Linked DNA regions of Humidesulfovibrio mexicanus. The protein of the gene in region 1 interacts with the protein of each later gene in a pairwise test. Links are inferred from orthologs where the notes say so. Each region holds a gene or a part of one and is shown in the gene's direction. Other genes may lie near its edges.

Evidence for each region.
Region 2: the proteins of CHB73_RS04785 (region 1) and CHB73_RS01950 interact in binary tests that used the Escherichia coli proteins (3 or more experiments, as listed by UniProt). The link is inferred for Humidesulfovibrio mexicanus from one-to-one orthologs.

Annotation. Positions count from the first base shown.
Region 1 is NZ_FZOC01000002.1:213,356-224,835, reverse strand. Bases 411-3,322 are described here. They hold CHB73_RS04785 (dihydrolipoyl dehydrogenase family protein), read left to right. Parts: upstream 411-1,129; coding sequence 1,130-2,515; downstream 2,516-3,322. Other genes in these bases: CHB73_RS04780 (hypothetical protein), read left to right, coding at 2,539-3,075; gcvPB (aminomethyl-transferring glycine dehydrogenase subunit GcvPB), read left to right, coding at 411-1,117. Outside these bases: more of gcvPB, read left to right, coding at 1-410; CHB73_RS16720 (hypothetical protein), read right to left, coding at 3,574-3,711; CHB73_RS04775 (hypothetical protein), read right to left, coding at 3,721-4,188; CHB73_RS04770 (DUF488 domain-containing protein), read left to right, coding at 4,356-4,958; fusA (elongation factor G), read left to right, coding at 5,141-7,213; CHB73_RS04760 (lysophospholipid acyltransferase family protein), read left to right, coding at 7,396-8,115; CHB73_RS04755 (ribonuclease J), read left to right, coding at 8,117-9,772; flagellar export chaperone FliS, read right to left, coding at 9,846-10,475; flagellar filament capping protein FliD, read right to left, coding at 10,494-11,480. UniProt on the Escherichia coli protein: Lipoamide dehydrogenase is a component of the glycine cleavage system as well as of the alpha-ketoacid dehydrogenase complexes.
Region 2 is NZ_FZOC01000001.1:404,874-416,457, forward strand. What follows is about bases 4,374-7,389. They hold CHB73_RS01950 (ATP-dependent helicase), read left to right. Parts: upstream 4,374-4,773; coding sequence 4,774-7,005; downstream 7,006-7,389. Other genes in these bases: CHB73_RS01945 (alkaline phosphatase family protein), read left to right, coding at 4,374-4,777; CHB73_RS01955 (hypothetical protein), read right to left, coding at 7,012-7,389. In the rest of the region: pnp (polyribonucleotide nucleotidyltransferase), read left to right, coding at 1-292; CHB73_RS01930 (winged helix-turn-helix domain-containing protein), read right to left, coding at 392-796; CHB73_RS01935 (MATE family efflux transporter), read left to right, coding at 960-2,339; CHB73_RS01940 (DUF2156 domain-containing protein), read left to right, coding at 2,336-3,214; more of CHB73_RS01945, read left to right, coding at 3,467-4,373; more of CHB73_RS01955, read right to left, coding at 7,390-7,890; CHB73_RS01960 (HD family phosphohydrolase), read right to left, coding at 8,076-9,809; CHB73_RS01965 (phosphatidate cytidylyltransferase), read left to right, coding at 10,009-10,815; dxr (1-deoxy-D-xylulose-5-phosphate reductoisomerase), read left to right, coding at 10,825-11,584. UniProt on the Escherichia coli protein: A helicase with DNA-dependent ATPase activity. Unwinds DNA duplexes with 3'-5' polarity. Translocates on single-stranded DNA with 3'-5' polarity. Initiates unwinding more efficiently from a nicked substrate than double-stranded DNA.

The DNA of each region.
Region 1 (11,480 bases):
TGAGGTCATGTACGAGACCGAGCGCCTGCTGTGCGAGATCTGCGGCATGGATGCCTTCACCCTGCATCCGATGGCGGGCGCGCACGGCGAGCTCACCGGAGTCATGATCATCGCCGCCTACCACAAGGACAAGGGCAACAAGAAGACCAAGATCATCGTGCCCGACAGCGCCCACGGCACCAATCCGGCCAGCGCCGCCATCGCGGGCTACGACGTGGTCAACCTGCCCAGCCGCGACGGCATCGTTGACCCCGACGAGCTGGCCAAGGTGCTGGACGACCAGGTGGCGGGCATGATGATGACCTGCCCCAACACCCTGGGCCTGTTCGAAAAAAATCTGCCCCGGATCGTGGAGATGCTGCGCTCCGTGGACGCCCTGCTCTACTACGACGGGGCCAACATGAACGCCATCATGGGCAAGATGCGCGTGGGCGACGCGGGCTTCGACGTGGTGCACCTGAACCTGCACAAGACCTTCGCCACGCCCCACGGCGGCGGCGGTCCCGGCTCCGGCCCGGTGGGCGTGTGCGAGAAGCTCCGGCCCTATCTGCCCATCTCCCGCGTGGAGAAGCTGGAAGACGGCCAGTTCTTCCTGAACTACGACTTCCCCAAGTCCATCGGCTACGTGGCCCCGTTCTACGGCAACTTCGGCGTGGTGCTGAAGGCCTATGCCTACATCCTGCGTCTGGGCGGGGCGGGCCTTGCCCGCGCCACCGAGGCCGCGGTGCTGGCCGCCAACTACCTGCGCAAACGGCTCGATGCGGCCCTTGAGGTGCCCTACGACCGCGTGTGCATGCACGAATTCGTAGCCAGCGCCTGCAAACAGGCCGGGACCTGCCACGTGCGCGCCCTGGACATCGCCAAGGCGCTGCTGGACAAGGGCTACCACGCGCCCACCATCTACTTCCCGCTCATCGTCAAGGAGGCGCTCATGTTCGAGCCCACCGAGACCGAGAGCCTGGAAACCCTGGACCGCTTCGCGGACGACCTGCTGGCCATCGTGGCCGAGGCCGAGAAAAACCCGGAGTCGGCCACGGGCGCGCCGCGCACCCTGCCGGTGACCCGCCTGGACGAGACCCGCGCCGCGCGCGCCATGGAACTCACCGACGACCTGTAGCAAAGGGACCGCATGACGACGCAATACGACCTCGTGGTGCTGGGCGGCGGTCCGGGCGGCTTCGACGCCGCCGTGGAGGCCGCCGCCGCAGGCCTCAAGACCGCCCTGGTGGAAGCCGCGGAGCTTGGCGGCACCTGCCTGAACCGGGGCTGCATCCCCACCAAGCTCTGGCTCGGGGCCACCAGCGCCATCGAGGAACTGGCCGCCCAGTCCAAGGCCCGCGTGGCCTCGGGCGAGGTGCGGGTGGACTTCGCCGCGCTGCAGGCCAAGAAGGACCGGCACGTTGCGGCCACGCGCAAGGCCATGGCCGCCCGCCTGGCCCAGCTTGGCGTGGACCTCCACGCCGGGCGCGGCCGCCTGGCGGACTCGGCCTCCATCGAGGTGGCCGGGACGGACGGAACGCGAACCATCGGCTTCAAGAACCTGTTGGTGGCCACGGGCTCGCGCCCGGCGTGCTTTCCGGGCCTGACGCCAGACGGCGTACGCGTGCTGGATTCCACAGGCTTTCTGGCCCTGCCCGCCATGCCGCAGAGCCTCATCGTGGTGGGCGGCGGCTTCATCGGGCTCGAAATGGCCCAGGCCGCGCACCGTCTGGGCGCGAAGATCACCATCGTCGATGCCTTGCCGCGCATCGCCGGGCCGGAAGACCGGGAGGTGAGCCGCGCGCTGGAGGCCGCATTCCGCCGCATGGGCTGGGAACTGCGCCTGGGGGTCCAGGTGACCTCCGTCACCACCCAGGGCGACAGCGCCGTGCTCACCATGCAGACCAGCGCAGAATCCGCTGGCGAGGAACTGGCGGCAGAGTGCGCCCTTGTGGCCGTGGGCCGCAGGCCCAACAGCGCCGATCTCGGCCTGGAGTCCCTGGGCGTGGAGCTTTCCGGCCCCGGCTCCGTGCGCACCAACGAATATCTGGAGGCCGCGCCCGGCGTGTACGCCGTGGGCGACGTGAACGGCAGGACGCTGCTGGCCCACGCGGCCAGCCACCAAGCCCACTACGTGGTGCAGCGCCTGCTTGGAAAAGGCGGCAAGGCCCCATACGACTCCGGCCCGGTGCCAAGCATCCTCTACGGCAATCCGGAAGTGCTCCGCGTGGGCCTCATGGCAGACGAAGCCAAGGCCGGAGGCGAAAGCGTGCTGGTATCGCGCGCGCAGCTCATTCAGAACCCCATCGCCCAGGCCCACGCCGCCACTCAGGGCTTCGTCAAATGCGTGTGGCGGCAGGGGCGTCTTGTGGGCGTCACGGCCGTTGGCGCGGACGTGTCGCGCATGGCGGTGTCGGCCGCGCTTCTGGTGCGGGCGGGCTGGACCAGGGAGGACGCCGCGGGCTTCATGTTCCCGCACCCCACCCTGGACGAATCCCTCAAGGCGGCCATGCTGGCCGATAAGGAAGCCGCGTAAGACGGCGCAAGGAAGAAAACAGCGTGACCACGAAAAAAGCGACCGCTCCCCTCACCGCCGCGCCCATCGCGGTGCAGCCGGAGTTCGACCTGTTCACTTACTGCGAACTGGCCGGAGAGACCCGCCTCGACAACGACATGCTGGAGGAGCTGGAGCCCCGCTTTGACAGCTGGCAGCAGCACCTCAAGGCCTATCGCCTCTCCGCCGGGGGGGAAAAGGATCCCGGCTACGTCATCCTCTGGCTCGAAAAGCCCGTGGAGGACGAGATCGAAGGCATCTGGCAGGACTCGCCCTCGGCTGGCATGGCCTTCCACAACCTGGCCATCCACATGGTGATGAGCGCCGTGCAGAACCTGCTGCCCGATCTGGCCGACAAGGGCTGCGCCCCCCTGCCCAAACCCGGCAAGGAGGTCGTCGCAGCCTTCAAGAAGCTGGGGCTTGAGTGGAATGCGGAAGGCACGGTGAACCGCCAGTTCGCGGTGTTCACCAACATGCCCGCCCTCGCCACCTGCGCGGGCTGTATGCTGTATGCCAAGTGCGAGAGCCCGAACAAGGACTAGCCCCCAGGCTTGTCCCGCCACCGAAAAGGGCGGCCGCCGGGTGATTCCGGGGCCGCCTTTCTTATTTGCCCCAACAAGGGGCGGGCTCAGGAATCAGAGCGATGCGCCCACTCCGGCAGCTCGGAAACGGCGTCTGCGGACGTGGCCGCGCCTGTATTCGCCCCCACGGCCAACCGGTCCGCAGGGAGCGCTTTGGAGCCGCGCCTGATATCGGGACGCCCTGGAACGCCTCATACCTTTTTCGCTCCAGAACACGTTGAGCCAGGCGAGGGGCTTGATGGACCCGACGAAGACCGCGGACAGCGCCACGCTCTTGGGCTTCACGGAGACGCCGTCCACCAGCGGGCGCAAAGCCCAGGGCGCGCAGCGAGTGCAGCGGCACGGGCAGGCGCGCCGGGTGGTTGTGCAAGGCGAAGGCCTGCTCCAGGGGCACGCCGTGCCGAATGAAGCGCCACTTGCCCGTGCAAAAGCCGGTGAGCAAAAAGCGCAGCCGCGACGTTATGCCGCCATGTTGGGCGTGCTGAGCGCGAAGGCCCCGCCAGATGCCAGCACGCGGGCGCCGGGGCGGACGTTCTCGCGCGCCAGACGCAGGGCGTCGGATTTGGTGTGGCCCAGGATCTTGGCGCTCGGCGTCATGGGCCGGGCTTACAGGTATGCCAAGGAACTGGGCGGGGTCATGGCTGTGAAGAAGGCCTCCACCGCGGGGCGCTGGTCCGCGCGGATGCGCAGCTCGGAAACCGGCAGGGGATCCTGGACCCCGGCGTAGAGCTTGAGCGCCCGGTCCACGAACCCGGCCGGAAGGAAGGCCGCCTGGACCTCGTAATCGTTGCCGCCCCAGCTTACCGTAAGGGGAATGACGTGGGTGCCGAGCGGCTTGCAGAACACCAGGTTGCCGGTATGCACCAACGTCTCCAGCACGCCCTGCGGAAAGGACACCGCCCAGCGGGCAAGTATCTCGGTGAACACGGGCTCAAGGGCCAGATAGTTGTCCGGGTCCACCTTACACATGAGCGACTGCCCCGGCTGGTTGATGACCTGCGGCGCGTCCCGGTAGCCTGCGGCCAGTGCTTTCTGCAGCCGGGTCAGCGCATCCTGATAGTCCTTCATGGGCATGGCCGGTTCTCCTTGGCTTGGTTGGCGCATCCTGGAGCGCGATGATGATACATGCGCCCGGTCCATGCCGCAAGTGGCCGAGGCCGGTGCCGGTTCCTGCTTCGGCCTGGTTCGCTTGACGCATACAGAACAGTTGCATACAGACTGGACCAGGAGGCCAAAACCCCATGCCCCCCGACGCCCTGGCCGGATCCCTCGCCGTGTTCACCATAGGCTATGCGGACATGCCCGTGCAGCGCTTTCTGAACAACCTGCGCGCATACGGCATCACTGTCCTGGCCGATGTGCGGCCGCCCGCGTTTTTGTCCCATGTCCCCCAATTCGCGCAGGAATCCATCGCCACACAGACCCGGTCCCACGGTTTGGACTATCTCTACCTGGGCCGGGAGCTCTGCGGCCTGCCCGGCGATCCCGACTGCTACGACCGGCACGGCCATGTGCTGTATGACCGCGTGGCCGCACAGCCGGAATTCGATCTGGGAATCGAGCGCGTGGTGCACGAGCTGCGCCAGGGCAGGCAACTGGCGCTGGCCTGCGTGGAGGAACATCCGCGAGAATGCCACCGCCGAAGGCTTGTGGGCCGGGTGCTGCGCGAAAAGGGCATAGGCCTGGCGCACATCCTCCCCGAAGGCGGCATCATCTCCGAAGCGGAGCTGCTGGACGAGGAGGCCGCCCAACCACGCCAGCTTACGCTCTTCGGCGACGAGCCCGCGCCGCGCTGGCGCTCCGCCAGGGCATTCCCCAAGCCCCCCTGCTCCGGTCGCACGTAACCACCTCGCCCCTGCGCAGAGGCAAAGCCGAGCCAGCACGCAACCGAAATCCATTTTCCGCGCGCCCTTGACATTCTCGCTTCCTCCTCCCTATACATCTAAGCATAGATAATTCCAGGTGGGTTCGTCTTTTCCCGCCGGACCAGGGTTTCGGCGGATAAACTCGATACACGGAGTATGGGATGTCGGAAGCGCTCAGGTCTCAACGGACGTATGCTTTGGTGGGTCATGGCGGCAGCGGCAAAACCTCTGTCGCCGAAATGCTTCTGTTCAACGCCGGCGCCGTCAACCGCCTGGGAAAAATCGAGGACGGCACCACCGCTCTTGATTTCGAACCCGAGGAAATCAAGCGCCGGGGCTCCATTCAGCCGAGTTTCGCCAATTTCAAGTGGAACAAGAACCAGCACTTCCTCATCGATACTCCGGGCGACAACAACTTCAACGGCGACCTGCCCTACACCCTGGCCGCTGCCGATGCCGTGATCTTCGTCATCGACGCGGTTGACGGCGTGAAGCCGCTCACCCGCAAGGCCTGGAGCGAAGTCAAAAAGGCCGGGCTCCCGGCCATCGTGTTCATCAACAAAATGGACCGCGACCGCGCCGATTTCCAGGCCGCGTTCACCTCGCTCAAGGACAGCCTTGGCATCAAGCCCGTGCTCCTGCACTACCCAATCGGCGAAAGGGAGCAATTCAAAGGCGTGGTGGACCTGCTGGAGGACACGGCCCTCGTCTTCGACGGCAAGGGCGGCGCCAAAACCGAAGCAACGCCCGCCGATGTCGCGGGCCTCTCCACCCCCCTGCGCGAGACCATGATCGAGAATATCGCCGAAAGCGACGAAGCGCTCATGGAAAAGTACCTGGACGCGGGCGAACTCTCCCCGGACGAGCTCAAGGGCGCGCTGGTGGCGGGCGTCAAAACGGGCGAGCTTGTGCCCGTGGTCATCGGCTCTGCACTGCTGAACATGGGCGGGCCGCAGCTCCTCGACGCCATCCAGGCCCTGCTGCCCTCGCCCCTGGACCACGCCCCCTTCGAGGGCGAGGACGGCTCCGTGCGCGAGAGCATCGAGGCCGCCCCGGTGGCGGGCTTCGTGTTCAAGACCCTGGCCGACCCCTTCGCCGGGCAGCTCACGGTGATGCGCGTTTTTTCCGGCACGCTCACCGGCGACCTTACCCTGGTCAACTCCCGCACGGGCCAGCAGGAACGCATGGGCCAGCTGCTCTTGACCACCGGCAAGGAGAACGCGCCTTGCAAAACGCCGCTAGGCCCCGGCGCCATCGTCACCCTGGCCAAGCTGAAGGACACCAAGACCGGCGACAGCCTCTCCTCGGACAAGGCCCCCTTTGTGCTCAAAAAGCCCGGCCTGGCGCCCACCCTCATCACCTACGCCCTGGCCCCCAAGGAAAAGGGCGACGAGGACAAGGTGTACCAGGCCATGGCCAAGCTCCTGGACGAGGACGTGACCCTGAAGCTTGGGCGCGACGAGGAGACCGCCGACACCCTGCTCTCCGGCATGGGCCAGAACCATATCGAGATCAGCGTGGAGAAGGCCAAGCGCCGCTACAAGGTGGACATCATCCTCAAAACCCCCAAGGTGCCCTACCGCGAAACCTTCAAGACCGCTGCCAAGGAGATCCAGGGCCGCCACAAGAAGCAGACCGGCGGACGCGGCCAGTTCGGCGACTGCTGGATTCACCTGGAGCCCCAGCCCAAGGGCGCCGGCTATGCATTCGTGGACGCCATCGTGGGCGGCTCCATTCCCCGGCAGTACATTCCGGCCGTGGACAAGGGCGTGCAGGAATCCGCCGCGCGCGGCGTGCTTGCAGGCTTCCCGGTCATCGACTTCAAGGTCACCCTGTACGACGGCAGCTTCCACAACGTGGACTCCTCGGAAATGGCCTTCAAGATCGCGGGTTCGCTCGCCTTCAAGAAAGCCTGCGAGAAGGCCAAGATGATCCTGCTCGAACCCATCATGACCGTCACGGTCGCCGTGCCCGACGCCTACATGGGCGATGTCATCGGCGACTTGTCCAGCCGCAGGGGCAAGGTGCTGGGCAGCGAATCCCAGGCGGGCGTCACCGAGATCAAGGCCCACGTGCCCATGAGCGAGGTGCTCAAATACGCCCCGGACCTGCGCTCCATGACCGCGGGCCAAGGCACCTTCACCATGGAGTTCTCCCACTACGAGGAATGCCCGCCGCCCATCGCGGCCAAGGTCATTGAAGAGAACAAGCGCGAGGCCGCGGAAGAGGAATAGGGGCCGCCGCCAGAACTGTTCAGCCGTTGACGGGCGGCGGGGCCATGCGCTCCGCCGCCCTTTTTTCGGCTCGCGCCTGCCCGGCGGGGGCTGCCCGGCGAGGCCTGCGCGCAGCACCGCGCTTGTGCCCAGGGGGCGTTTCACGTAGGGACAGGGGAACGTTTTTCTAACAGGGACGAACAATGTACCGAGTGCTGCGCTTCTTCATCAGCCTAGTTCCGGCAACCGTTTACTACAGCGTGCGCCAGCTCATGCTCGACCAGGAAAAGGCGACCCTGGACGAGAAGGACCACTTCGGCAAGGTGTACGGCCGGGCCATGCTGCGCATGGCGGGCATCAAGGTGGACGTGGACCTCTCCGCCCTGGACCCCAAGGGCCACTATGTCTTCTTCTGCAACCACCAAAGCCTTTTCGACATCCCCATCCTCTTCGACGCGCTGTGGAACTACCACATGCGCTTCGTGGCCAAGGAAAGCCTCTTCCGCATTCCCATCTACGGCAAGGCGCTGGGCAACGCCGGGCACATTTCGCTGAACCGCGAAAACCGCCGCGCGGCCATGAAGAGCCTGGACGATGCCGTGGCCAGCGCCAAGAGCGGCATCTCCCCGCTCATATTCCCGGAAGGCACGAGAAACCCCGACCTCTCCAAGCTCATGGACTTCAAGGTGGGCGGCATGGTGCTGGCCCTCAAGTGCGGCCTGCCCGTGGCCCCGCTGATCATGGAGGGCACGGGCAAGCTTTTGCCCAAGAAGTCCATGCTCTTCAACCCGGACCAGCGCATTCGCTTGCGCGCGCTGCCCCCGGTGGACACCTCCAAATACACCCTGAAGGAACGCGAACGCTTCAAGGACGACATGTACGCCCTGATGAACGCGGCCTATCAGGAACTCTTGAGGAGCTGACATGACCACCGCCCCTGGCGAACTGACCATCCATCCCCTGGGCGGGCTGGGCGAGATCGGGCTTAACTGCATGGCCCTGCGCACCCACGACGCCACGGTGCTCATCGACTGCGGGCTCATGTTCCCCGAGGACTACCTCTTCGGCGTGGACGTGGTGATCCCCCGTTTCGAGCACATTCTGGAACAGCGCGACAGAATCAAGGCCGTCGTGCTCACCCACGGGCACGAGGACCACATCGGCGCGCTGCCGTGGCTTTTGCCCCATGTGGACGTGCCCGTGTACGGCTCGGACTTCACCCTGGCCCTGGTTGCCGCCAAGCTCTACGAACGCGGCATCGAGGCCGACCTGCGGCCGGTGAAGGACGGCGACCGCGTGGAAATCGGCCCCTTCACCTTCAATTTCTTCCCCGTGTGCCACTCCATCATCAAGGGCCATGCGCTCGGCATCGAGACCCCCCTCGGCCGCGTCCTGCACACGGGCGACTTCAAGATCGACCGCAACCCCCTGGACGGGCACGCCACCGACCTGGAGGGCATCCGCCGCTTCTCCGAGCCGGGCGTCACCCTGCTCATGAGCGACTCCACCAATGTGGAGCGCGACGGCTTCGCCCTCACCGAGCGCGAAATCAAGGCCAGCTTGCGCGAGGTGTTCGACCGCGCGCGCGGCCGCATCATCGTCACGCTCTTTTCCAGCCACATCCAGCGCCTGCAGGAAATCTACGACCTCGCCGCCGCCTGCGGCCGCAGGGTCGCCATCAGCGGCCGCAGCCTCTCGCGCAACATCGAGCTTGCCCGCGACCTGGGCTACCTGCGCATCCCCGGCGGCACGCCCGTGGAGGTGGAGGAGATCGGCGGCCTGAAGGACGAGGAAGTGGTGCTTGTGGTCACCGGCAGCCAGGGCGAGCCCTTGGCTTCGCTCTCGCGCATGTCCCTGGACGAGCACAGGAGCGTGCGCATCAAGAAAGGCGACCTGGTGCTTTTGTCCTCGCGGTTCATCCCCGGCAACGTGCTGGCCATCACCAAGGTCATCAACCGGCTCTACAAGCTGGGGGCCGAGGTGCTGTACGAAAAGGTCCAGGCCATCCACGCCAGCGGCCACGCCCACCGCGAGGAGCTGCGCATCATGCTGGAGACCGTGCGGCCCAAGTTCTTTGTGCCCGTGCATGGCGAATACCGCCATCTGGTGAAGCACTCGCGCCTGGCCGTGGAGTGCGGCGTGGCCCCGGAACGCGCCTTCGTGCTGGAGGACGGCCAGCCCATCACCCTGCTGGGCCAGGGGGGCGTGCGCCTGGAGGAGGCCGTGCCCGCAGAACGCATCCTGGTGGACGGCAAGGGCGTGGGCGACGTGGGCCAAAGCGTGTTGAAGGAGCGCCAGCTCCTGGCGGGCGAGGGCATGGTGGTGCTGCTTCTGGTGGTGGACCAGGACACCGGCGAGATCACCCTCGGCCCGGACATCGTATCCAAGGGCTTCATCTTCGAGCAGCAGTACGCCCACCTGCTGGAAGACGCCAAGTGCGTGGTGCTGGAAGAGGTGGAGGAGATGGGCACCGCCAACCTCAAACGCCTGAAGGAGCGCGTTCGCGGGGCGCTCAGGCGCTTCTTCCGCCGCGTGCTGGAGCGCGACCCCGTGGTGGTCCCGCTGATCATCGCCCTGTAGGGCGCTGACGCGAAAAAGCCCCCCGGACCCAAGCAGGTCCGGGGGGCTTTTTCGCGTACTGGCCCCTGCCAGGTCAGCGTGTGGTGGCGTAGGCGTTGGCCGCGCGCAGGCGCAGCGTGCTCACGGGGCGCGCCGCCGCAGGGGAAGCGTTCTCCTGCGCAGGCGAAACCTGCTGTGAATCGTCTGACGCATCCGGTTCCGGCGTGACCGGTTCAGGCGCGGCAGCTTTCGAGACGACCGGCTCCGGCGATGCGGACGCCGCGGCAAGGGGCTTGGTCGGCTCCTCCGCGACAGGTTGGGTGTCCGTGGCCTGCGTTACCGCCGCCACGCCCGTGGCGGCCGTTGGGATGATCTGCGCAAAGGCCTGCCGCAAGCCGGTGAGGATGCCGATGACCTCCTCCACCATCTGCTGGTCCATCTTGAGGTTGGCCTTAAGCAGCCTGGCGTTGCAAAAGAAGTACAGCTGGAACAGATTTTTGGAGATGTCGCCCCCACGCTCCTTGTTCAGGCTTTCCTGCAGCTCGCTGATGATGTTGATGGCCTTGGAGATGAGCACGCCCTTGCCGGCGACATCGCCCGCGCGCATCTTCTCTATGGCCTGCCGCAACTGCTTCACGGCCGTGTCGTACAGCATGATGAGCAGGTCGCCCTGGGAAGAGGTCGACACCTGTGTGGCGAGATAGGCCTTGGCTGCCTTAAGCATTGTGTCTCCGCCGCCCTCCTAGCTGGAGAGCTGTTCAATAAGGCTGGTGAGCTGGCTCTGCGTGTTGGTCAGCGTGTTCAACAGCGCGTCAAGCCTGGCGTACTGGTCCTTGAGCCGGGACTTCATGGTCGCCAGGCGCTTTTCCTCTCTGGCGATCTTGTCGTCGATGCTGTCCATGATCTCGCCATAGTTCTCCTCCAGAATGGCCAGCGGGCCGCTGGTGGTGTTGGTGAGCTCGGCGAGCTTTTCCGACATTTCCCCGGCCTTGCCGAGCTTCAGCTCCACAGTGCCGGAAAAGGTCGAGCTGGCCGTGTGGTTGTCCAGCTGCACCACCAAGCCCGAGGCAGCGCCGCTAAGCGCCGTCACCCTGTACCCGTCCACGCCCGCGGGCTTGCCGTCGATGGTGGCGCTGGTGATTTTGCCGTCCGCGCCGGTGGTGATCTCCACCTTGTAGCTTCCGGCCTTGGTCTTGCCGTTGATGCGGCTCAAATACGAAAAATCTCCGGACTGGCTCTCGCCCTGGTAATCGGCCGCGAACAGCTCGGCCACGCCGTTGGGGTCTTCGGCAAGGGCCTCGTCCAGGGCGTCCTCGTCAAGAATGAGCATCCCGTAGGTGCTGGAGGATTCGTCCGCGTCGGTGGTGATGCCAATCTGCGAAAGGGCGGAGTACAAATCTCCCGTCTTTGCTTTGCCATCGTACAAGGTGAAGCCCAACCCCAGGTCAGTGATGACGTCCTTGAGCTGGGAACCGATGAGCTGCACGCCGTAGTTGCCGGTCAAGAGCGATCCCGTTGCGGTGCCTGAACTGTCGCTGACTTTGGTCAGCGTCTGGAGGATGCCGCGCACCTCGTTCACTGCGGCGATGAACGTCTCGACGTTCTCCTTGATGGCGTCGGTGTCGGTGGTGACGCCAATGGTGATGCTGGCGTTGGAGTTGGCCTGCTTGAGCGTGAGCGAAACACCGGGAATCACGTCCTCCACGGAATTCGAGTCCCGGGAAATCCA
Region 2 (11,584 bases), on another replicon or contig:
GCCCGGCGCCGAAGGAATGCTGCACGTGTCGCAGCTTGATGTGGAACGCGTGGAACGCGTGGAAGACCTGCTCCAGCTCGGCCAGGAAGTCTGGGTCAAGGTCATCGAGCTTGAGCCGGGTGGGCGCATCCGCCTGTCGCGCAAGGCCTGGCTCATGGAGCAGGCCGGCCAGGAGGTGAACATCGACGAGTTCCGCCGGCCCGCCCCGCGCGGCGACGGCGACCGCAGGGACCGCGGCGACCGCGGCGACCGTCGCGGAGGACGCGGCGGCGATCGCGGCGGACGCCGCTAGGCCAAAAGACGAAGCAGCACGGGCCGCCTCGGGCGTGTCGGCATTCCCTTCGAGGAACCGGCGCGTCGGAGGCGGCCCGTTTCGTTGGCGGGTCCGTGCTCAGGACTTCCGGGCCGCGTCCTCGGCAAAGGGCTTGATGTCCCAAGGCAGACGGACTTTTGCGCGCTCCAAAGCAAAAGATTCCACCTCCTGGTGCCACAGGGCGAAATCCCGCAGCAAGGCTTCCGCGAGCGGTGTCAGTTCATAGCCCTTGCGCCCGCTGGCCTTTGCAAGCAAGGACTCGCCCAGGGCTTCCTCGGTTCGCTTTATGCGTCCCCAGGCGGCGCGGTAGCTCATGCCAAGCTCCTTGGCCGCCTTGTTCAGGGAGCCCAGCCGCCGCACCAAGTCCAAAAGCTGTACGCGCCCCAAGCCGAACACCATTCCCCCTCCGGACTCCAGCCACAGGTGGACGCGCAGGGTTGGCGCGTCGCCAACAGTCCGGCCCTTGGAGAGTTCTGTGCTCATTTCGTAACCTCCACAGTTGGCGCGTGAAGCGCCTGACTCATACAAAACTTATGGCAGAACTACGGTCCAAGGTAAAGAAATTCCACGCAAGCCCCTTGGCAGGTCGCATTTCGTGGCTACTTGAATCCTTCGGCCCGGGCAAAAGCGCCGCGCCAGGACAACCATGAAACCGCAATTCCCCATGAACCATTCCGCCCTTCAGATCTGGAGCCTTACCTGGCCCCAGATGCTGATGATGTTCTTCAACTTCCTGGTGGGCTTCGTGGATGTCTGGGTCGCGGGGCAGATCGACCACCGGGTGCAGGCCAGCCTGGGCATCATCACGCAGTCGCTGTTCCTGTTCCTCATCATCGTCACAGCCGTATCTGGCGGAGCGGTCGCCGCCATCAGCCAGTCCCTGGGCGCAGGCAAACGTCTGCGCGCCGACCGGTATACCGGGCTGTGCCTCGCCATCGCCGCCGTGTCCGGCCTGGCCCTGGTGGGCCTGGGCCTGCCTTTGCGCCCCCTGCTCGTCAGGGCCTTGCAGGTGCCCCAGGACATCGCCCCCCTTACCGACCATATCCTTGAAGTCTTTCTTTTCGCCCTGCCTCCCTACTACATGATGCTTATGCAGAACGCCGTGTTCAGGGCTCGCAGGCAGGTCATGACGCCGCTGTACACCATGGTTCTGGTGACGCTGGTGAACACGCTGGGCGACCTGGGGTTGGGACTGGGATTGTGCGGACTGCCGCGTCTCGGCGTCACCGGCGTCATCTGGTCCACCTTCTTTTCCGTCACCGCCGGAGCGCTGTTCGGCCTTGCGGTGTTGCGGCGCGGCGGCATTCTGCGTCGCGAAATCTTCGCTCCCTGGCGCTGGGCGCGCCGCGCCCTGCCGTATCTGCTCAAGGTGGCGCTGCCCGCCGGGCTTCTGCAGGTGGTCTGGCACTTCGGCTACCTTGTGCTGTTCGCCATCACCGCAAGCCTGCCGCAAAACAGCGTCGTCGCCTTGGCCGGCATGGCCGCTGGAGCGCGGGTGGAGTCCATGCTCTTTCTCGCTGCGTTCGCCCTCAACCTTACCGCAGGCATCCTTGTGGGCCACCTGCTCGGCGAGGGCAAGCCGGAAGAGGCCCGGCGCATGGGTCTGCACATCCTTGGCGTCGGACTTGTGGGCATCGGACTGTTCGCCATCGCCCTCTGGCCGTTTCTCGGCGACATCGCCGCCTTCATCGCCCCCAACCCCGCTGTGCGCGCAGAAGCCGAAAACTATCTCGTGTACAATGTGCTGGCCATCCCCTTCACCCTCACCACGCTTATCCTGGCGGGCTCGCTGGCGGGTGCTGGGGCGACGGTGTACAACCTCGTGGGCATGGGCCTGGGTACCTGGGTGGTGCGCCTGCCCCTGGCCTACTGGCTCGGACATGTGGTTCTCGGCACGGCGACGGGGGTGTGGATATCCATGCTTGCCTCTCAGGCGGCCCAGGCGGCCATTCTTCTATACATTTACCTCAACAAGGACTGGCAGCGCTTCGCCATGTCCAAAACCCGCAATGGAGCGCGCCCATGACCCACGGCGACACGTTCGACCACATCTGCCTGAAACACCAGGAGGCTTACCGCGCCGCGCTGGCCGCGTGCCCGCAGGTCACCTCCGACTACGCTTTCGCCAACCTGTATGGCTGGACCGGCCATTATGGCCTGGGCTGGCGGCTGGCCGACGGCCTGGTCTGGATCCGCCAGAGCCTGCCCAAGACCATTCTTTGGGCTCCGGTGGGCGACTGGGCCAAGGTGGACTGGGCGGGGCTGCCGTGCATGGCCGGGCCCATGCGCTTTACCCGCGTGCCGGAAATGCTGGTGGAAATGTGGGCCAAGGCCTTTGGAAGCCGTCTGCGCGCCGAGGAAGCCCGCGACCACTTCGACTATGTCTATTCCGTTCCTGAGCTCATGGAGCTGAAAGGCAACCGCTTCCACAAAAAAAAGAATCTGCTCAACCAGTTCGAAAAGGCCAACATCTTCGAATACACGCCCATGCAGGACGACTGCGTGGAGGAGGTGCTGGACATGCAGGCCGAGTGGCACGGCTGGCAGGAACATCCCTCCGAGGCCTTGGAGGCCGAAAACGAAGCCATTTCCCGCGTTCTGAAAAGCTTCGACCGCATGGGAGCACTCATCGGCGGCACCATCCGCGTGGCGGGCAAGGTCATTGCCTACACTGTGGGCGAACAGCTCGACCGCGACACCATCGTCATCCACTTCGAGAAGGGCGACACGCGGTTCAAGGGCGTGTACCAGGCCATCAACAAGCATTTCCTGGCTGCGCAGCAAGGCCGCTTCACCCTTGTAAACCGTGAGCAGGACCTGGGCGACGAGGGCCTGCGCAAGGCCAAACTTTCCTACAACCCGGTGCAATTCATGAAAAAATATGAAGTTGAGCTGGTATAGCAGCATCACTCCGGCCGCGCCAGCACCTGGCCGGGTGCTCCGGGGACACCCTCCGGGGGCCAAAGGGGCTTCGCCCCTCTGGACTCCCGTTATGGCTGAAACGCTCCAGCTTGCCCGGCCCAGTGTCTCCTCCCTGCGCGAATCCACGGGGCCTTGCCCCGGAGATTCGCGGCTTGGCGGGTCCAGGGGGCGCTGCCCCCTGGCCGCCGGAGGCATATTCAGCCTTTCCTCCCCCTTCCCCCCCGCCCGGCCATGAGCTCTTCCGCCCGCCCTCGCCTCGTCGTTCTCGGACTGGACGGCCTGCCGCTCGCCCTGGCCCGTGCCCTGGGTCCCGAGCTGCCCAACCTTGCGCGCCTGCTGCCCCATGCCCGCGCCATTGAAAGCGAGCTTCCGGAACTCTCGCCCGTCAACTGGACGAGCTTTTTCACGGCCGAGGGGCCGGGCGTCCACGGGGTGCACGGCTTCACCGTGCTGGACCCGCAGGCCTACACCCTGCGCATCGCCAATTTCGCAGACGTGCGCACCCCGACGATCTTCGAGCGCCTGGGCCGTGCCGGACTCGTGTCGCGGGTGCTGAACCTGCCCAACATGGCCCCGGCCACCCCGCTCAAGGGAATGCTCGTGGCGGGCTTCGTGGCGGAGAGCCTCCGGCAGGCTGTGTTTCCGCCCTTCCTGCTGGGACCGCTCACCGCCGCGGGATATGTGGTGGAAGGCGACACCACGCGCGGTGCTTTTGACCCGGAGCACCTGCTTGGCCAGCTCAGGCTTTCGCTTTCCGGGCGGCGCGCGGCCCTTGATCTGCTTTGGCCGGACCTTGCCTGGGACCTGTTTGTGTGTGTGCTGACGGAAACGGACCGCCTGTTCCATTTTCTGTTTCCGGCCGTGGAAGACGCCGCGCATCCGCTGCACGGGGACTGTCTGGCCTTCCTGCGCCAGTGGGATCAGGCCATTGGCGAGGTGCTGGACCGCTTCGACGCGCTGCCGGAGCCCAAGCGGCTGGTGAGCTTCGCGGACCACGGCTTCTGTCGCCTGGAGGCCGAGGCCGACCTGAACCGCGTGCTCTTCGAGGCCGGGTTTCTCAAATACGCACGCCCCCCAAGGGATGAATGGGACGCCGGGGTCATTGGCGAGGAAACCCTGGCCTTTGCCATGGATCCTGGCCGCATAGTGCTGCACCGGCGCGGGCGCTTCGCGCGGGGCCGCGTGGGTGATGCCGACGCCCCGGCCCTGCTGGCCGATCTGCGCGCCGTGCTGCGCGGTCTTTCGTGGCGGGGGCGCACGGTCATGGAGCAGGTGCTCGACGGTCCCGAATTGTACGGAACCACGCACGCACCGGACCTCGTCTGCGTTCCCCAACCCGGCGTGGACCTGAAGGCGCGCTTTGACCGCGCGGAGATATTCGGGCACTTTGGACGCCAGGGAATGCACAGCCCGCAGGACGTGTTCTTCGCGGACACTCGGGACGACGGCCGCCCCGCGCGCCTGCGCGACACAGGGCGTTTGGTGCTGGAGCATTTCGGACTTTGCGATACACAGGACAAGCGGAGCACCATCATCCTATGAGCATAGATTTCGAGCGGGAGCTCAATCCCGCCCAGCGCGAAGCCGCCCTGCACATGGGCGGGCCGGTGCTGGTCATCGCGGGCGCGGGCAGCGGCAAGACGCGCACCATTGTCTACAGGCTGGCGCATCTGGTGGAGACGCACGTTTCGCCGGAAAACATCCTGCTCTTGACCTTCACCCGCCGCGCCGCGCAGGAGATGCTTCTGCGCGCCGGGCATGTGCTGGGACGACCGCTCACAGGGGCCAGCGGCGGCACCTTCCATTCCTTCGCCTACTCCGTGCTGCGCCGCAACGCCTTTGACGCGGGTTACGAACAGGGCCTCACGCTCATGGACAGATCCGACTCCGAGGATCTGCTGGGTGAACTCAAGGCGCACCTGGACCTCGGCAAGGGCGACCGCTCCTACCCGAAGCGCGCCACCCTGGCCGACATCATCACCAAGAGCCGCAACAAGGAGCTTTCCATCGGCGGCATCCTGGACCGCGAGGCCTACCACCTGCTGCCCTATCAGCCGGACATCGAGCGCCTGGCCGAGGAATACGCCAGGGCCAAGCGCGCCCAGGGGCTCATGGACTACGACGACCTGCTTTTCGAACTGGAGCGCCTGCTGGTGGAGCGCCCGGAAATCCGTGACGGCCTGAGGCGGCGCTACCCCTTCGTCATGGTGGACGAATACCAGGACACCAACCTGGTGCAGGCGCGGCTGGTGCGGCTGTTGACCGGAGAGGCGGGCAACGTCATGGCCGTGGGCGACGATGCCCAGTCCATCTATGCCTTCCGGGGCGCGGTGGTGGCCAACATCCTGGACTTCCCGCAGCATTTCCAGAACGCCCGGGTCATCCGCCTGGAGCAGAACTACCGCTCCACCCAGCCCATTCTGGACCTCACCAACGTCATCCTGGCGGGCGCGCAACAAAAGTTCGACAAGCAGCTCTTCACCGAGCGCGAGGGCGGGGCACGGCCGCGCATCCTCCAGACCCTGAGCGACCAGTCCCAGGCCACCCAGGTTGTCGGGCTCATTGTGGACATGGCCTCCCGCCACCCATTGCACGAGATCGCCGTGCTCTTCCGCGCGGGCTACCAGTCCTATCCGCTGGAAGTTGCCCTCACCCGCGCCGGGCTGCCCTACCGCAAGTATGGCGGCGTGCGCTTCAACGAGGCCGCGCACGTGAAGGACCTGCTGGCCTACCTGCGCCTGGCCGCCAACCCGGCGGATCTGCTGGCCTGGCAGCGCGTGCTGGGATTCCTGAAGGGCGTCGGTGTCAAGACCGCGAGCAAGATCGCACAGGCCATATTGGGCGGAGACGCCAAGGGCCTGGACAAACACGTAAAACGCTTCCCCGACCTGCCGCCGCTATTGGCCGAGCTGGACGCCCTGCGCAAACTGGCCCACGCGCCCGCCGCCGCGCTGGACCGCGCCATGAGCTTCTACGCGCCCAGCCTCTCGACCCTGTATCCCGACGACTATCCCAAGCGCCAGGCCGGGCTGGAGCAGCTGGCGCAAATCGTGGTCAATTACGCCAGCATAGAGGATTTCCTGGCCGACCTGTGCCTGGACGGCGCCAAGGAGGAGGAGGAGCGCGCCGAAAACGCTGTGGTGCTCTCCACCGTGCATTCGGCCAAAGGGCTGGAATGGCGCGGCGTCATCATCATCGACCTGGTGGAGGACCGCTTCCCGTCCAAGAAGGCGCTGCAAAGGCAGGAGGACATGGAGGAGGAGCGCAGGCTGATGTACGTGGCCTGCACTCGGGCCAAGGACGAGCTGGCGCTCATCGTGCCGGGCTCGGTGTTCAACCGCTTCAACAACTGCCGCGAGCCCGCCGTGGTGAGCCCCTTTGTGGCCGAACTGCCGGACGCCGTGGCCGAACGCTTCGTGGAGACCTACACCGGCGGCCTGCGCAGAAAGGACGAACAGGTGCGGCCCGGCGCCATGACCCGCGACGATGGCTACCTGCCGCCGGTGGTCTGCCCGGAGCCGCCACGCAAGCCGGACTACGAGCCCGGCGCGCGGCCGGTGAGCGCGGCAGCAGCACCACGCGCGCAACACGCCGCAGCGCCGCCGCCGAAATCCTCCATGGATGCCGCGCAGTCCAAATTCGGGCTGTGCGAGCACAAAATTTTCGGGCAGGGCAAGATCATCGCCGAGATTCCACCGGACAAATACCGCGTGAACTTCCCCGGCTTCGGGCTCAAGGTCATCGTGAAGGACTACGTGAAGCTGTTGTAGCGCCCCCTAGCCTTTGCGCGCCGACACGGCCTGGAGCGAACACCAGATGAAGCCCTGCACGTCGATGCAGTCGCGCGGGGCCATGCCGCCGCGCCGCTCCAGCACACCGGCCACATAGCGCACAAAATCCTGCATCCGGGAATAGCTGCGCCAGTTGGGTCGCGAATCGTAACCGATGTCGAAGGCGTAGGCCTTGGCCGCCTCCTGCATGTTCGACGGCTTGACGAAGGGATGCCGGTCGGGGTGGGCGAGGAAAAGAAAATAGGTCGCCGTGGTCCACTTGAGTGCGTCCAGTTCCTCCAGTACGGTGGCAAAGGCCTCGAAACGGGGGCCGAAGTCACCGTCCCCGTAGAGCACATCGAAAAACGCCGTCGCAAAACGGCGCTGCTCGGCCTCCCCACGCTTCAGCCCATCGCTCAAGGCCATCTTCTCGTTGGGGAAAATGAGGTTCGTCTTGCTCACAAGGCGCTTGGCGCGCTCGCACACCTCGGCGTGAGCGCCCTGCGCAAGCAGGGACGCCAGTTCACCGGATGAGCACAACTCGGCCATCTGCGCTGCGGCGGCAACCTTGTATTCCCGCTCGGAGGACAGGTACGCGGGGTCCTCGAACCCCTGCGTGAAGGCGTCCGTGAACGCCTTCTCCAACTGCAAAAACGAGCGCACGCCCCGCACGTCCGTCCGGGCATCGACCCGCGAAAACAGCGGGTGCCTCTGCGGAGCGGATGCCGCAAGCAAAACGTCCATGGGCATCAGCCGGACGCCGCCGAATTCAAACAAGACCTGACGCTTGCCCTGGTCGCCCAAGGCCAGCACCTTGCCTGTGCCCCAGTCCGGAACCTTGCTGTTCGTCACATACGACCCAACGGGAAAAGGCGCTTCGCTCATTGTTGTCCTCGCGGGCCGTGGCGGCTCGACGGTTCTGCGTTTCCTGCCTGCGCAGGCGTATTGCCCATGTGGGGCCAAGCGGCGGCCATGGCCCGTCCCGGCCTTGAGCCATCGCCCCGGAAGGGTTGTCCTACTCCACTCCGAAACGAAAGGCAAAGCCGATGCGGCGTATCAGCCCAACACGGCTAGCCTTTCATCTGCTGCGGCGGGGAAGGCTGCGGCACCTCGTCGATCTGCCCCGCGCCCATGTGCGCTTCGGCATACTGCCTGTACACGCCGGTCTTGAAGAAGAGGTCGAAGACCTCCGGGTCCATGTGCCGGTCCTTGACCATGAAGCCCATAATCTTCATGGCCTGAGAGAGCTTCATGGGCTCCTTGTAGGGCCGGTCCTTGGCGGTGAGGGCCTCGAACACGTCGGCCACGGCCAGGATGCGCGCTTGGAGCGAAAGCGCCTCGCCGCCGATGTGGTTGGGATAGCCGGTGCCGTCGAGCTTCTCGTGGTGCGCCCCGGCGAATTCCGGCACGCGAGCCAGGCGCTTGGGGAACGGCAAGCGCGAGAGCATGTCGATGGTGACCACCGTGTGGTCTTCGATGATCTTGCGCTCGGCATCGGTGAGGGTGCCTTTGCGGATGCAGAGATTCCGGACCTCGTCCTCGGTGAGCCAGGGCTTTTCCTCGTCGCCGTCCTTATAGGTGCGCGCGGCGATGGCCTTGACCCGCTCGATGCGCTCGTCGCTCATGAACTCGCCGGGCGTGTTGCAGGAGACGATGTAGGCGAGGTCGTCCTCCAGTTCCTGCCTGCGGCGCTCCATTTCGTCGGTGACGGCGAACATCTCTTGGCGCGAGGCCCCGCTTCCGGCCAGCTCAAGCAATTTCTCCAGCAGTTCTGCCTGGATGGCCTTGCCGATGAGCCTGAAGCGCGTTTGCACAAGGTCGATGCGGTCCACTATGGCCTCGAGCTTGGTGGCCTTGTCCACCACATGCACCGGGGTGGTGATCTTGCCCACGTCGTGCATCCAGGCGGCGAGCTTCAACTCCTCCATTTCGTTCTCGTCGAAACGCACGTTCTGGAAGGGGCCGTCCTGCTGCGCGTTCACGGCCTCGGCGATGCGCATGGTCAAGTCCACCACGCGGTCGATGTGGCCGCGGGTGTATGGGCTCTTGGCGTCGATGGCCGCCGCGATGCTTTGCATGAAGGAATACAGCAGGGCCTTCAGGCCGTTGATGAGCTGGGTGTTGGTGAGGGCCACGGCGGCCTGGCTGGCCAGGGACTTGACCGCCGCCAGGCCGACGGAAGAGAAGGCCGCGACCTCTCCCGTGCGCTTGTCCTTGGCGTTCAAGAGCTGCAGCACGCCGATGATCTCGTCTTCGTGGTTCTCCAGCGGGATGACGAGCATGGAGCGTGAGCGGTAGCCGGTGGAGGAATCGTAGCGGCGCGTGCCGCTGAAATCGAAGCCCTCCGCGCAATACACGTCCTCGATGTTCACGACCTCTCTGGTAAGGGCCACATGGGAGGACACGTTGGCGTGGTTCTCCTCGCCCGCCTCGGTATACAGGTTCACCGGGGGCAGGGTGATGGGGTTGCCGCTTGCGCCGCCAAGGCGCACATTCATGGTGTCGTTCTGCAGCACCACGAATTCGAGCTTGCGGCCGGTGTCGTCCACTATGTAGAGGGTGCCCGCGTCGGCCAGGGTGATGGAACGCGCAAGGCTTACGATCATCTCGAACAGGCGGTCGCGGTTCTGCTCGCCGGAGAGCGCCAGGCCGATGTCCGTCAGGTGGCGCAGGTGCTCGCGGAGACGGGCGGCGTGGGCGCGCAGTTCCTCAAGCCCGGCATGGTCGAGGTCCAGATCGGCGTCGAAGCCGTTTCCCTGCTTCTCCGGTGGTTCGGAGCATGACGCCCCGCTCGTCTCCGCCATTGGCTCCCCCTTCGGACGTCGAGTGGACCAAAGGCCGCCTGCGCAAAACGCCGCGCGCGGCTCATCCAGTCACCTAGCACGGATCGCGGCGGCGGGGAAAGGGGGGCAAGGCACGGTTGCCCCAGGAATTGGAATGGAGTACAAGGCCCAATGTCGCGTGGGGCACAGTCTCCGCGCAGTCCGCCCACAGGGAGCTTTCGTGTCGGCATCCGCCCATCAGCAGCGCATTCTCACCGCCATTCTCGCCGTGTCCCTGGTGGCCCTTGCCCTGTGGCAGGGCGGCGTGTTCGTCCTGGCGGTCCTGGTGGCGGTAAGCGCCCTGGGCCAGTGGGAGTTCACGGCCATGTTCCGCCCCGGCCCGGAACACAGGCCCCTGCGGCTGACAGGCATGGCCCTTGGCCTGGGCCTGCTTCTGGCCGTGCGCCTGGCCGGGCAGGAGTATCTGGCCTGGGTGCTGGCCGCCTGCTTCTGGTTTCTGGCCCTGCGCTTTTTGCTGCGCTACGGCCGCGACCAGGAAGGCGCCGACTTCCACGATGAACTGATCCTCATGGCCGGGCTCATGTATCTGCCGCTCATGCTCCAGTTCTGCCTCTCCCTTTCCACGCCGGAAATCGTCCTCGTGCTTCTTTCCACTGCGGTTTCGGACACGGCGGCCTACTATTCCGGCACCTATTTCGGCAAAACCAAAATTTGGCCGCAGGTAAGCCCCAAGAAATCCTGGGCCGGAAGCATCGGCGGCTTCATTGGTTGCGTGGCCGCGGTGACGGCCTACGGCGTCTCTTTCGGCGATGCGCCCGTTGTCCTCTGGGTGCTTCTGGGAGCGCTCTTGAACATCGCGGCGCAGATGGGCGACTTCTTCGAGTCCGCCCTCAAGCGCAAACTCTGCGTCAAGGACTCCGGCACGCTGCTTCCCGGCCACGGCGGCCTGCTCGACCGCATCGACAGCCTGCTGCTGGCCCTGCCCTGCTACGCCCTGTTCAAAGAAGTCGCCCCGCTCTTCCCCTAGCAGGCCGCCATGAAAAGCTACATCTCCACCTGGCCGCAAGCCGCTCCGGATCTACCCTTTCCCCGCACGCTCGCCGTGCTGGGATGCACCGGGTCCATCGGCGTAAGCGCCCTGGACGTTGTGGGGCAGCACCCGGAACTGTTCCGCGTGGCCGCGCTGGCCGGGGGCAGGAACGCCCGCCGCCTGGCCGGGCAGGCCGCTCGTTTCCGTCCAGCGCTCCTGGCCGTGCTGGACGACGGGGTGGCCGACGAACTGCGGACGCTGTTGCCCGCGGGCTACGCGCCGGAAATCGTCACCGGCCCCGAAGGGTACACGGCCGCGGCGACGCTGCCGGAAGCAACGCTTGTGCTTTCGGCAATCGTGGGCGCCGCGGGCTTTCTGCCCACACTGGCTGCAGCCCAGGCGGGCAAACGCATCGCGCTGGCCAACAAGGAAAGCCTGGTGCTCGGCGGGTCGCTCATCCGCGAGGCCTGCCGCAAATCCGGGGCCGTGGTGCTCCCCGTCGATTCCGAACACAACGCGCTGTTCCAAGCGCTGTGCGGCCATGCGGACGCCGAGGGCAAGGAGCTGTCCCGGCTCATCCTCACGGCCTCCGGCGGTCCGTTCCGCGGGCGCGACGCCGCGTTTCTCGCCGCGGTAACGCCGGAACAGGCCATGAGCCACCCCAACTGGAGCATGGGCGCAAAGATTTCCGTGGATTCGGCAAGCCTTATGAACAAGGGGCTGGAGGTCATCGAGGCCTGCCATTTGTACGGTCTGCCGGTCCAGC